DNA from 3 places in the Paenibacillus sp. B2(2019) genome. Region 1 is predicted to be linked to each of the others. Evidence: predicted binding sites of a transcription regulator. Region 1 holds the regulator's gene; each other region holds the start of a gene.
The links. Region 1 encodes Rex, which represses fermentation and respiration genes when NADH is low (regulators of the CRP and FNR family bind a similar motif). Its sites were predicted from a motif close to TTGTGAAATATTTCACAA; they were not measured.
Positions count from the first base shown of each region.

Region 2: the regulator Rex is predicted to act here: its motif matches at 1,361-1,378, upstream of PAENI_RS11785 (formate/nitrite transporter family protein).
Region 3: the regulator Rex is predicted to act here: its motif matches at 1,454-1,471, upstream of PAENI_RS24650 (flavocytochrome c).

Region 1 is NZ_VTZR01000024.1:455,954-459,242, forward strand. Features, by position in the region: gene dinG (ATP-dependent DNA helicase DinG) at 1-957, shown strand, start outside; gene PAENI_RS23380 (redox-sensing transcriptional repressor Rex) at 1,089-1,742, shown strand; gene PAENI_RS23385 (amidohydrolase) at 1,729-3,030, shown strand; gene PAENI_RS23390 (cell wall elongation regulator TseB-like domain-containing protein) at 3,199-3,289, shown strand, end outside.
Region 2 is NZ_VTZR01000013.1:219,819-223,107, reverse strand. Features, by position in the region: gene PAENI_RS11790 (FAD-dependent oxidoreductase) at 1-1,206, shown strand, start outside; gene PAENI_RS11785 (formate/nitrite transporter family protein) at 1,483-2,310, shown strand; gene PAENI_RS11780 (MFS transporter) at 2,744-3,289, shown strand, end outside.
Region 3 is NZ_VTZR01000024.1:740,044-743,332, forward strand. Features, by position in the region: gene PAENI_RS24640 (hypothetical protein) at 1-773, shown strand, start outside; gene PAENI_RS24645 (DUF6855 family protein) at 896-1,306, shown strand; gene PAENI_RS24650 (flavocytochrome c) at 1,489-3,045, shown strand; gene dcuS (DcuS/MalK family sensor histidine kinase) at 3,201-3,289, shown strand, end outside.

The DNA.
Region 1 (3,289 bases):
CGTGAGCAAGTACGGTTTTTTATGGGATTAAATGATGAGAATGTAGTATATTGGCTGGAGGCGAATGGAAATTATCGCAGTAAATCGCTACAGTTGTATGCCGTTCCTGTTGATGTTAGTACTCAGCTTAAGGAGCTGTTTTTCGACAAGAAGAAAAGTATCGTGCTAACTTCGGCGACACTCTCTGTCGATAAATCTTTCCAGTTTATGATTGATAATCTCGGACTTAATGAAGCTGCGGAAGAGGGACGTCTGATGACATCACTCCTGCCTTCTCCCTTTAAGTATCGGGAGCAGGCGCTGTTAGTTATTCCGCGGGATTTCCCTAGTGTGAAGGGGAGTGTAGGCGATGCACGATTTGTCGATACACTCGTACAGTCACTAGCAGAAGCAGCTATTACAACACGTGGGCGGATGCTTGTCCTGTTTACTTCTTACAAGATGCTACGCCAGGTTTACGATCCTCTGAAAGAGGCTCTAGCCTCACAAGAGATCACGGTGCTAGGTCAAGGCGTGGAGGGGGGCAGCCGTAGCAAGCTGATCCGCCGTTTTCAGGACAGTGCAGCTTCTGTACTGTTAGGAACAAGCAGCTTTTGGGAGGGTGTAGATATTCCAGGTGAAGCATTAACATGCTTGGCCATCGTGAGGCTCCCATTTCAACCGCCAAACCACCCCCTAGCGGAAGCGAAGTCTGAGTTATTACAAGCCCAGAAAAAGAATCCGTTCATGAAGTTGTCTGTTCCTCAGGCGGTTATTCGCTTCAAGCAAGGATTTGGGAGGCTGGTACGGACAGCGCAAGATCGGGGTATTGTTATTGTGTATGACACAAGGGTGATCGAATCTCACTATGGGAAGTATTTCCTCTATTCGTTGCCTGGCCCGAAAATGGAGCATATGCTTACGGATCAAATGGTTCCTCGTATAGCGGAGTGGTTGGAAGACGGAGGCGTTTCTTGAAAAGAACGTCATCGATCTTATTAATCACTCTACAAGGAAGGGCGGTATAAGAATACCGCTCTTCCTTGAGACGAGGTGCAGATATTTCGATAGGATTTGAACAGAATATCACTTAAATTAGGAGGTAAATTATGAAATCGGATAAAATATCAGAAGCCGTTGTTCGCAGACTTCCTGTGTACTTGCGTTTCTTGAATGATCTCCAGAAACGTGAAATATTAACCGTTTCCTCACAAGAACTAGGACAAAAACTTGATTTAAATCCTGCTCAAATTCGTAAAGATTTAGCTTATTTTGGAGACTTTGGTAGAAAAGGTATCGGGTATGACGTAACTTATCTTATTGAAAAAATCCGTCATATTCTGAAGCTGGATCAACAATTGAATGTGGCTTTAGTAGGAGCCGGTAACCTTGGACATGCATTATCTAATTACAATGCTTATCTGAAAGATACTATGAAGATTACCGCTATATTTGACTCCTATGCACCTAAGGTAGGGCGGAAAATCAACTCTCTTACCGTTCAACCGATGGAGGAGCTTGGTCAGACGGTTCGTGAGCAAGGTATTCGAATTGGGATAATTACTGTGCCTGATTCAGAAGCGCAGAATGTAGCAGATATTCTCATTGAGTCTGGCATTGAGGCGATTTTGAATTTTGCACCAGTGATTCTAAAAACACCATCGAATATCCGGGTTCATGCTGCCGATTTTACAACGGATTTGCAAAGCCTTGCTTATTATTTGAAAGACGGAAAGGAAGAAACCGGAAATGAAGAGCAGTAAAACGATTATTAAGGGCGGGCGTTTTCTTATTCCGGGAACGGATGAGCCGGTTCTGAGCGGATACATGACTATTGAAGATGATTTGATCACTTACATAGGAAAAGAAGAGCCTTTAATGGAAGATGATGTGCAAGTTGTTGATGGCAGTCGTCTGCTGTTAATGCCAGGTCTGGTAAACACACATGGCCATGCGGCAATGTCATTGCTTCGTGGTTATGGAGATGATTTAGCACTTCAGGTGTGGCTTCAAGAGAAGATGTGGCCAATGGAAGCGAAATTCACTGGAGAAGATGTATACTGGGGAACCTCCTTGTCGGTACTGGAAATGCTAAAAGGTGGTACTACAACCTTCTTGGATATGTATGATCATATGGACCGAGTAGCAGAGGTAGTCGAATTATCAGGCATCCGTTCCGTACTGATGAGAGGCGTAATCGGATTATGCCCAGAGGAATTGCAAAATCACAAGCTTGCGGAAGCGATTTCTTTTGCACGAAATTGGCATGGTAAGGCTGACGGCAGAATTACGACGATGATCTCGCCACACGCCCCATATACTTGCCCACCGGACTTCTTTGTTAAGTTTGTACAAGCGGCACATGATTTGGATTTACCGATGCATACCCATATGTCCGAGACCAAACGCGAAGTGGAGCAGAATGTGGTGGATTACGGACTTCGGCCTGTAGCGCATTTAGAGAAGCTTGGAATGTTCACACGTCCGTCTATTGTTGCACATGGTGTTCATTTGAATGATGAAGAGATCGAGATACTGGCTCGTCATGATGTAGGCGTGTCTCATAACCCAGGAAGTAATCTGAAACTGGCTAGTGGAGTGGCTCGGGTGACGGATCTTCTAAAGGCTGGTGTGAAGGTGTCACTGGGTACAGATGGTGCGGCAAGCAATAATAACCTGGATATGTTTGAAGAGATGCGTCTTGCAGCTCTCATCCATAAAGGTGTAAGTGGTGATCCGACGGCTGTTCCAGCTCCGGAAGCGCTGCGTATAGCTACAGAGTATGGCGCAAAGTCTATCTTTTTAAATGATGTGGGTAGACTCGCTGTTGGCATGAAAGCGGACTTTATCGCGATTGATATAGACCAGCCGCATTTGCTACCACACACAGATCTGTTGTCTCATGCTGTATACTCTGCCAGCGCCAAGGACGTTGAGCATGTATGGGTGAATGGTAAACAGGTTGTAAAACATGGAGAATGTGTAACGCTAGATGAGGAAACAATCCGTCGTAAGGCGCAAGAATCATTTGATGGACTGCTTAAACGATAGTCTAAGATCATAACGAATAACTGAAAGGCTGTGACTTTCTGCGATTGCAAAGTTACAGCCTTTTGTGTTTCTGATAATAGATCATTGAATTGGATATGAAACTTTGGATAAACACACAGGTGTGTTATATAATCAAAAAAGATATATTACTAGAAAGGGAGCTGTACCTTGAAGAAAAGGAAAAAATGGATCCTCCTGGGGTCAGTTCTGATTCTGCTCCTTCTGTTCGGACTTATCCAGTTCTATGCTTATATTATGA
Region 2 (3,289 bases), on a different contig from region 1:
GACCCACACGGGCTGTTCTATTCTTCCCCTGAGAAGCTTGCTGAGCTTGGTGTAAAAACCAACATGCGTCATGAAGTGACCGTTGTGGATACGAAGTCCAAAACATTGCGTGTTCGCAATTTGGTAACCGGACAGGAGTTTGACGATACCTACGATAAGCTGATTATGACTACGGGATCATGGCCGATTGTACCAAAGCTCGAAGGGATTGAGCTGGAAGGCGTCTTGCTTTGCAAGAACTATGATCATTCCAATACCATTATAGAAAAAGCTAAACAAGCGAATAAAATCACAGTCGTAGGCGCTGGATATATCGGCGTTGAGTTGGTGGAAGCCTTCCAAATGAACGGAAAGCAAGTTACGCTGATTGATGGCGAAGATCGTATTTTGAATAAATATTTGGACCCAGAGTTTACTGCGCCGATCGAACAATCCTTTAAGGATCATGGTATTAAATTAGCGCTGAATGAGAAGGTAAGTTCTTTTGCTGGTGAAGGTGGCAAAGTTACCAAGGTTATCACAAGCGAAGGGGAGCATGAAGCGGATCTTGTAATTCTCTGCATCGGCTTCCGTCCGAATACTGAGCTGTTAAAAGGTCAAGTGGATATGCTGCCAAATGGCGCAATTCTGGTCAATGATTATATGCAGACTAGTTGCCCAGATGTGTATGCCGCTGGTGACAGCTGCGCGATTCATTACAACCCTACAGGTAAGCACGCTTATATTCCACTGGCAACCAATGCCGTACGGATGGGCACTTTGGTCGCACGTAACTTAGTGAAAGAGACGATTCCTTATATGGGTACTCAAGGGACTTCGGGCATTAAGATTTATGAAGATAATATCGCTGCTACCGGTCTTACTGAAGAAGGGGCTAAGGCTGAAGGAATGGACGTAGAAACTACCATGATTATTGACAACTACCGTCCAGAATTTATGCCAACCTTCGAGCAGGTGCAATTAAAAGTGGTATTTGATCGCGCCACACGCCGCGTTCTCGGAGCGCAAATCTTGTCCAAGACGGATTTGACGCAATCGATCAATACAGTATCTGTATGTATTCAAAATAAAATGACAATCGATCAGCTTGCCTTTATCGATTTCTTCTTCCAACCTCATTACAACAAGCCTTGGAACTTCCTGAATACAGTAGGCCTCGAATCGCTACCGGCATCAGTACCAAGCAAAGAGGCAGTAACCGTATAATTTAATTGCCTATGAACAATAAAGTTGGGTAAACCGGAGCCATATATGGCTCCGGTTTTTTTGTGATTGAAGCTGGTACTATTTACCTTTAAAATAATATGGAGCCTGTTCTTACAAATGTAATTATGGATGCGCTTTGTTAAATTTGACATGTCAGTGAAAAGTTTCACTTAGTTTTTCATTAAGTGATAATTATCACGTTAATGTGTTTTATGACACGCTACAATGGTCGTAAAGGAACAAATTTTAAGTAAATAGATGAAGGGGATAGGAATCATGGCTTATAATAAACCGCAGCAGATTGCCGCAGTCACGGTCGAGAACGGCATAAAAAAGGCGCACAATCCTTTAAGCACCGTACTAATTCTGGGCTTTCTGGGAGGAGCGTTTATCGCGCTCGGATTTTTACTGGATATTCGCGTCATTGCTGGCGCACCACATGAATGGGGATCCATCGCTAACTTTATTGGGGCAGCTGTCTTCCCTGTTGGATTGATTCTAGTACTGCTTGCAGGGGGAGAACTGCTGACGGGCAATATGATGGCTGTGCCACTTGCTTTTATGGCGAAGAAGATATCCTTCTGGGAAGTGGTTAAGAATCTCGTATTGATTACCCTGAGTAATCTAGCGGGAGCTTTGTTTGTAGCTTACTTTTTCGGTCATGTGGTTGGTTTAACCTCTGACGGTGTGTATTTGGAAAAATTAGTGGAGATGGCAGGACATAAGCTTGAGGCAGACTTCTTGCCGGCATTTGTTTCCGGTATCGGTTGTAACTGGCTCGTAGCTTTGGCGGTATGGCTCTCCTATGGAGCAGATAACTTCAGTGGCAAAATCCTCGGCATCTGGTTCCCAACAATGGCTTTTGTAGCTATCGGCTTCCAGCACGTTGTAGCCAACATGTTCTTAATTCCGGCAGCTATTTTTGAAGGTTATTTTTCATGGGGAGAGTACTTCAACAATTTTGTTCCGGTATGGCTAGGAAACTTGACGGGCGGTGCGATCTTTGTTGCGGCAGCTTATTGGATGGCTTACCTGCGCAAAGAGCCTGCATCTATTCAGTCCGTGGACAGCATGTCCGGCAGCGGTGTAAAAAAACACGCCTAAACCTATCTTATAGAGCACTCCTTAGAATAGTCGAGGGGTGCTTTTTGCTGTATAGACAAATAAAATCCGCCGTGATGTATCCGAGCTCGGGGGAACGAATTCGGATGCACAGCGAATTTTAAAAGGGGGAGTGTTTCTAGGCTCTATTACCCCGACTTTGTAATAACGAAACACTTCATTATTGTTTAGTCTACTTTACGGAAGACAGCGGCAACTATAAAATATAAATAGATAGTAGAAATCGGGAGGACTGCGGACGTGAAAGGTGCTACTTTTTTCTCAGCTACGGTAGAAGTTAGTCCTAAATAAGAGGTAAAGTATACTGAGACTTTATCACGATAGCACGTCAATGCGTCTGCTTGCCCTGAACCCTGTTTTGGGATAATACTGGATGGAATAATGACACATATATTACAGGGGATGTACACTACTTATGAAGTTTTTACAGAATTATCCTAAAGAAGTTAAGATATTTTTAATTGCTAGTCTTATTAATGCAACGGGTAGTGCACTGATGTGGCCATTGGTTACAATGTATGTTTTTGATGAGCTTGGACGCAGCATGTCGGATGCTGGATTAGTGATTCTTATTCAATCAGTTGGAGGAATTGTGGGTCAACTACTCGGGGGCTCACTCTATCATAAGGTAGGCGTTAACCGGTTGATTGTTGGAGCGCTGGGCATGAATGCACTTGCTCTTTTCACTTTGCCGGCAGCAAGTAACAACTGGACGTTATTTATGGTCGCGATGGGACTGGTAGGGCTCTTTAATTCACTGTCCTTACCTGCGATTCAGGCATTTATCGGCTTTCGTTTTACGAAGCAGCGCGGAGAGCTGTTTAATGTTATTTATGTCGCTAATAATATTGGTGTAGCACTGGGTACGGCATTAAGTGGTTTTTTGGCCGATATTTCTTATATGCTCAGCTTTGTGATGAACGGCGTAACTTCAGCGGTATTTGCGGTATTCTTTTTTGTA
Region 3 (3,289 bases), 280 kb from region 1:
TGCACAAAGAGAACTATACTCTCACACTTCAAACGATAGAGCCACAGGCGAGGAAACAACTACAGCTTATAGAATATCCGGTGTACGAGACGAAGCAACTGCTGCCGATCTATGGGATAGAAGAAATCTACATTTCAAATGACGGAACAACCACCATCCCATTTGAGTTTATATCAGGTACGAGAGCACGACTGAATATTGATCAAGTAATACATTGGGAGCAACAGAATACGGAGCTGGAGCCGTTCGAAAGGACGGAGATACGTCTACTTGAGGTAGTTTCCATTGAGCAGGCAATAGCTAGTGAGCCGCATCCGGACTCATTTCCTATCACAGACGCAGAACAAGCCGAATGTATAGCCGCAGTTGAAGCTGGTTTAAGCCAGCTCTATCCGGATGAATCCGGAGAATGGATATTGAAGACCTTACAACGGGAAAGAGGACATATTCAGGCAACACTGAGGATGAAGGCGCCAAGTAATCGTATATTCCAGCGTAAGATCCTCCTGTTCATCGATGTGCAGAATTATAAGGTTATAAATTATATGGATAACAAGCCAATGCTCGATATGTTTGATGAGTTCAAGAGCGAAGAGGGGATTTCTGTAAGCCATGACGAAGCTCATGACAAGCTCAAGGGATGGTTCGAATTAAAACCCGTCTATGTGTATGATCCTGGGCAGAAGAAGTATGTGCTGTGCGGGAAGTTAGATTGTAATTATGCTGTGAAGGCCACTAGTGGAGATGTGGTGGAGTTGAGTAGTTTGGAATGATGGTGCAAGCTTTCTTATACTGAGTAGGACGAATAAAGGTAATGAAGTATAGTAAAATGATGCAAATATAATAAAATGATTAGAACTTACTAATTTTGTGAGTTACTTTGGGAGTTGAAAATATGTTGACAGCTACAGGAACCAAGGAAAATCCTTGGAGGTTAAAGACACCACCGCAAACATCCGAGTATGAAATGTATAAGGTCGAAAAAGACGGTAAAGAAATTATAGTTTGCACTGTAGGGAAAACGGTTTTGCATTATGACTACCGCTGTATTGAAGATCTGCACGCCATGCTTATACAAAATGGTGATTGGATGGAGTTAGGAAGTGCTGATGAGCAAAAACCAGCAAAAGAAGGTACCGTTGAAGCATGGGGGCGTTCACCTGAAAACCCTGTCGGCGGTTGGTATGGATTAAAGAAGGGACTTCGGGGGCGATTCGGAATGTATATCCCACCGTTGCTCGAAGAATTGGGTCTTGCGGAAGTAGAGCATAATCCAAGAAACAATCGGATGAAAGCGATCTTGTAAACGAAGGAGAGCCTAAAGGCTCTTCTTTTTTTGAGCCATGCCCCTAACCGGCGGTCTTTCGTACACATTGCAGTGATTAATTTAGTTACAAAACGTTTTTTTTAGTTACATAAACTTTCAAGAGCAGGGCCTTTGCCGTTAAGCTGATTGTAAAAATATTCACAAGGGGGCAAAGCTATAACATGAATAAAAAAGTAACCACTGCTCTTATTCTCGTTCTCTCAGTCATGCTTGTTATCACAGGATGTGGCAACAGCAACAGCAGCAATGGAAACGGGAACAAGAACACCAGCAAGAACACCAGCAAGAACACCAGCAAGATCAACGAGACAAAGGAAACTGAAGCCGTTTCGGGAGCATCCAAAGCTAGCTATACACCGTACGATCAACTAAAAGATAAATATGACATCATCATTATCGGTGCAGGCGGTGCCGGAATGTCTGCTGCACTTGAGGCGAGAGCAAAAGGTATGAACCCGGTTATTTTTGAAAAAATGCCGGTTGCCGGCGGGAATACAACAAAATCATCTTCGGGAATGAATGCTTCTGAAACGAAATTCCAAAAAGAGCAAGGCATTGAAGACAGCAATGATCTCTTTTATGAAGAGACCTTAAAAGGTGGCCACGATACGAACGATAAAGAGATGCTTCGTTTCTTCGTAGACCATTCCGCAAGTGCGATTGATTGGCTGGATTCTATCGGGATTAGATTGAATAATATCACGATTACAGGCGGGATGAACGAAAAACGTACACACCGTCCTGAAGATGGCTCTGCAGTAGGACAATACCTTGTCAAAGGTTTGGTGGAAAACGTACAAGAACAAGGCATTCCCCTTTTTGTTAACGCCAATGTCAAAGAAATTACCGAAAAAGACGGTAAGGTCAATGGCGTCAAAGTCATCTTTGACCAAAGTGAGGAGAAAACGATTACAGCGTCTGCTGTCGTGGTGACAACCGGCGGTTTCGGCGCTAATCTAGACATGATTTCAGGAGTCAGATCTGATTTGGAGGGGTACGTTACCACCAACCAGCCGGGCAGCACCGGTGACGGTATCAAGATGATTGAGAAGCTCGGCGGTACCACAGTCGATATGGATCAAATCCAAGTTCACCCGACTGTGCAGCAGGAAAAATCCTATCTCATTGGGGAGGCTGTTCGTGGGGAAGGAGCGATTCTGGTTTCAAGTGTGGGCAAACGTTTCACAAACGAACTGGATACAAGAGATAATGTTACCGCTGCAATCAATAAGCTTCCTGAGAAATCTGCGTTTCTTGTATTTGATTCCGGCGTAAAGTCTCGCGCTAAAGCGATTGAACAATATGAAAAAATGGGCTTCGTTATCCAAGGAGATTCGATCGAGGCTTTGGCAACAAAAATGGACGTACCGGCAGATCAGTTGAAAACTACACTGGACAGCTGGAATAGCGCGGTGACGAATAAACAGGATGCCAACTTCGGCAGAACAACCGGAATGGACAATGACTTGTCCGGCGCGCCATATTATGCAATTAAAATCGGCCCGGGAATTCACTACACGATGGGAGGCGTGAAAATCAACACCAACACAGAAGTTTTAAATAAAGACGGACAACCGATTCCAGGCCTTTTTGCAGCAGGCGAAGTTACCGGAGGCTTGCATGGTCAAAACCGGATCGGTGGTAACTCTGTTGCGGAAATCATTATTTTCGGCCGCCAAACGGGTATAAAATCCGCTGAATTCGTAAAAGCACATTAAGTTATCCCCCTGCCTCTTTTCGGCTAGGCAAACAAACGCTTGGGCTCATCTTAGCCATGCGTTTGTTGTTTTATTATAACGGTGTACCGTATAAGGTCATAGCCATCCTTGCGTGTATACGTTAGAATGAAGAAAAATTCCCGGAGGGACAGCTGATGAAAATTGGCAAACACACACTTCGGCTGCAAACTACAATTACTTTGATGATTGGTGCAGTTCTTATCATAATGCTGCTAGTGGTCTA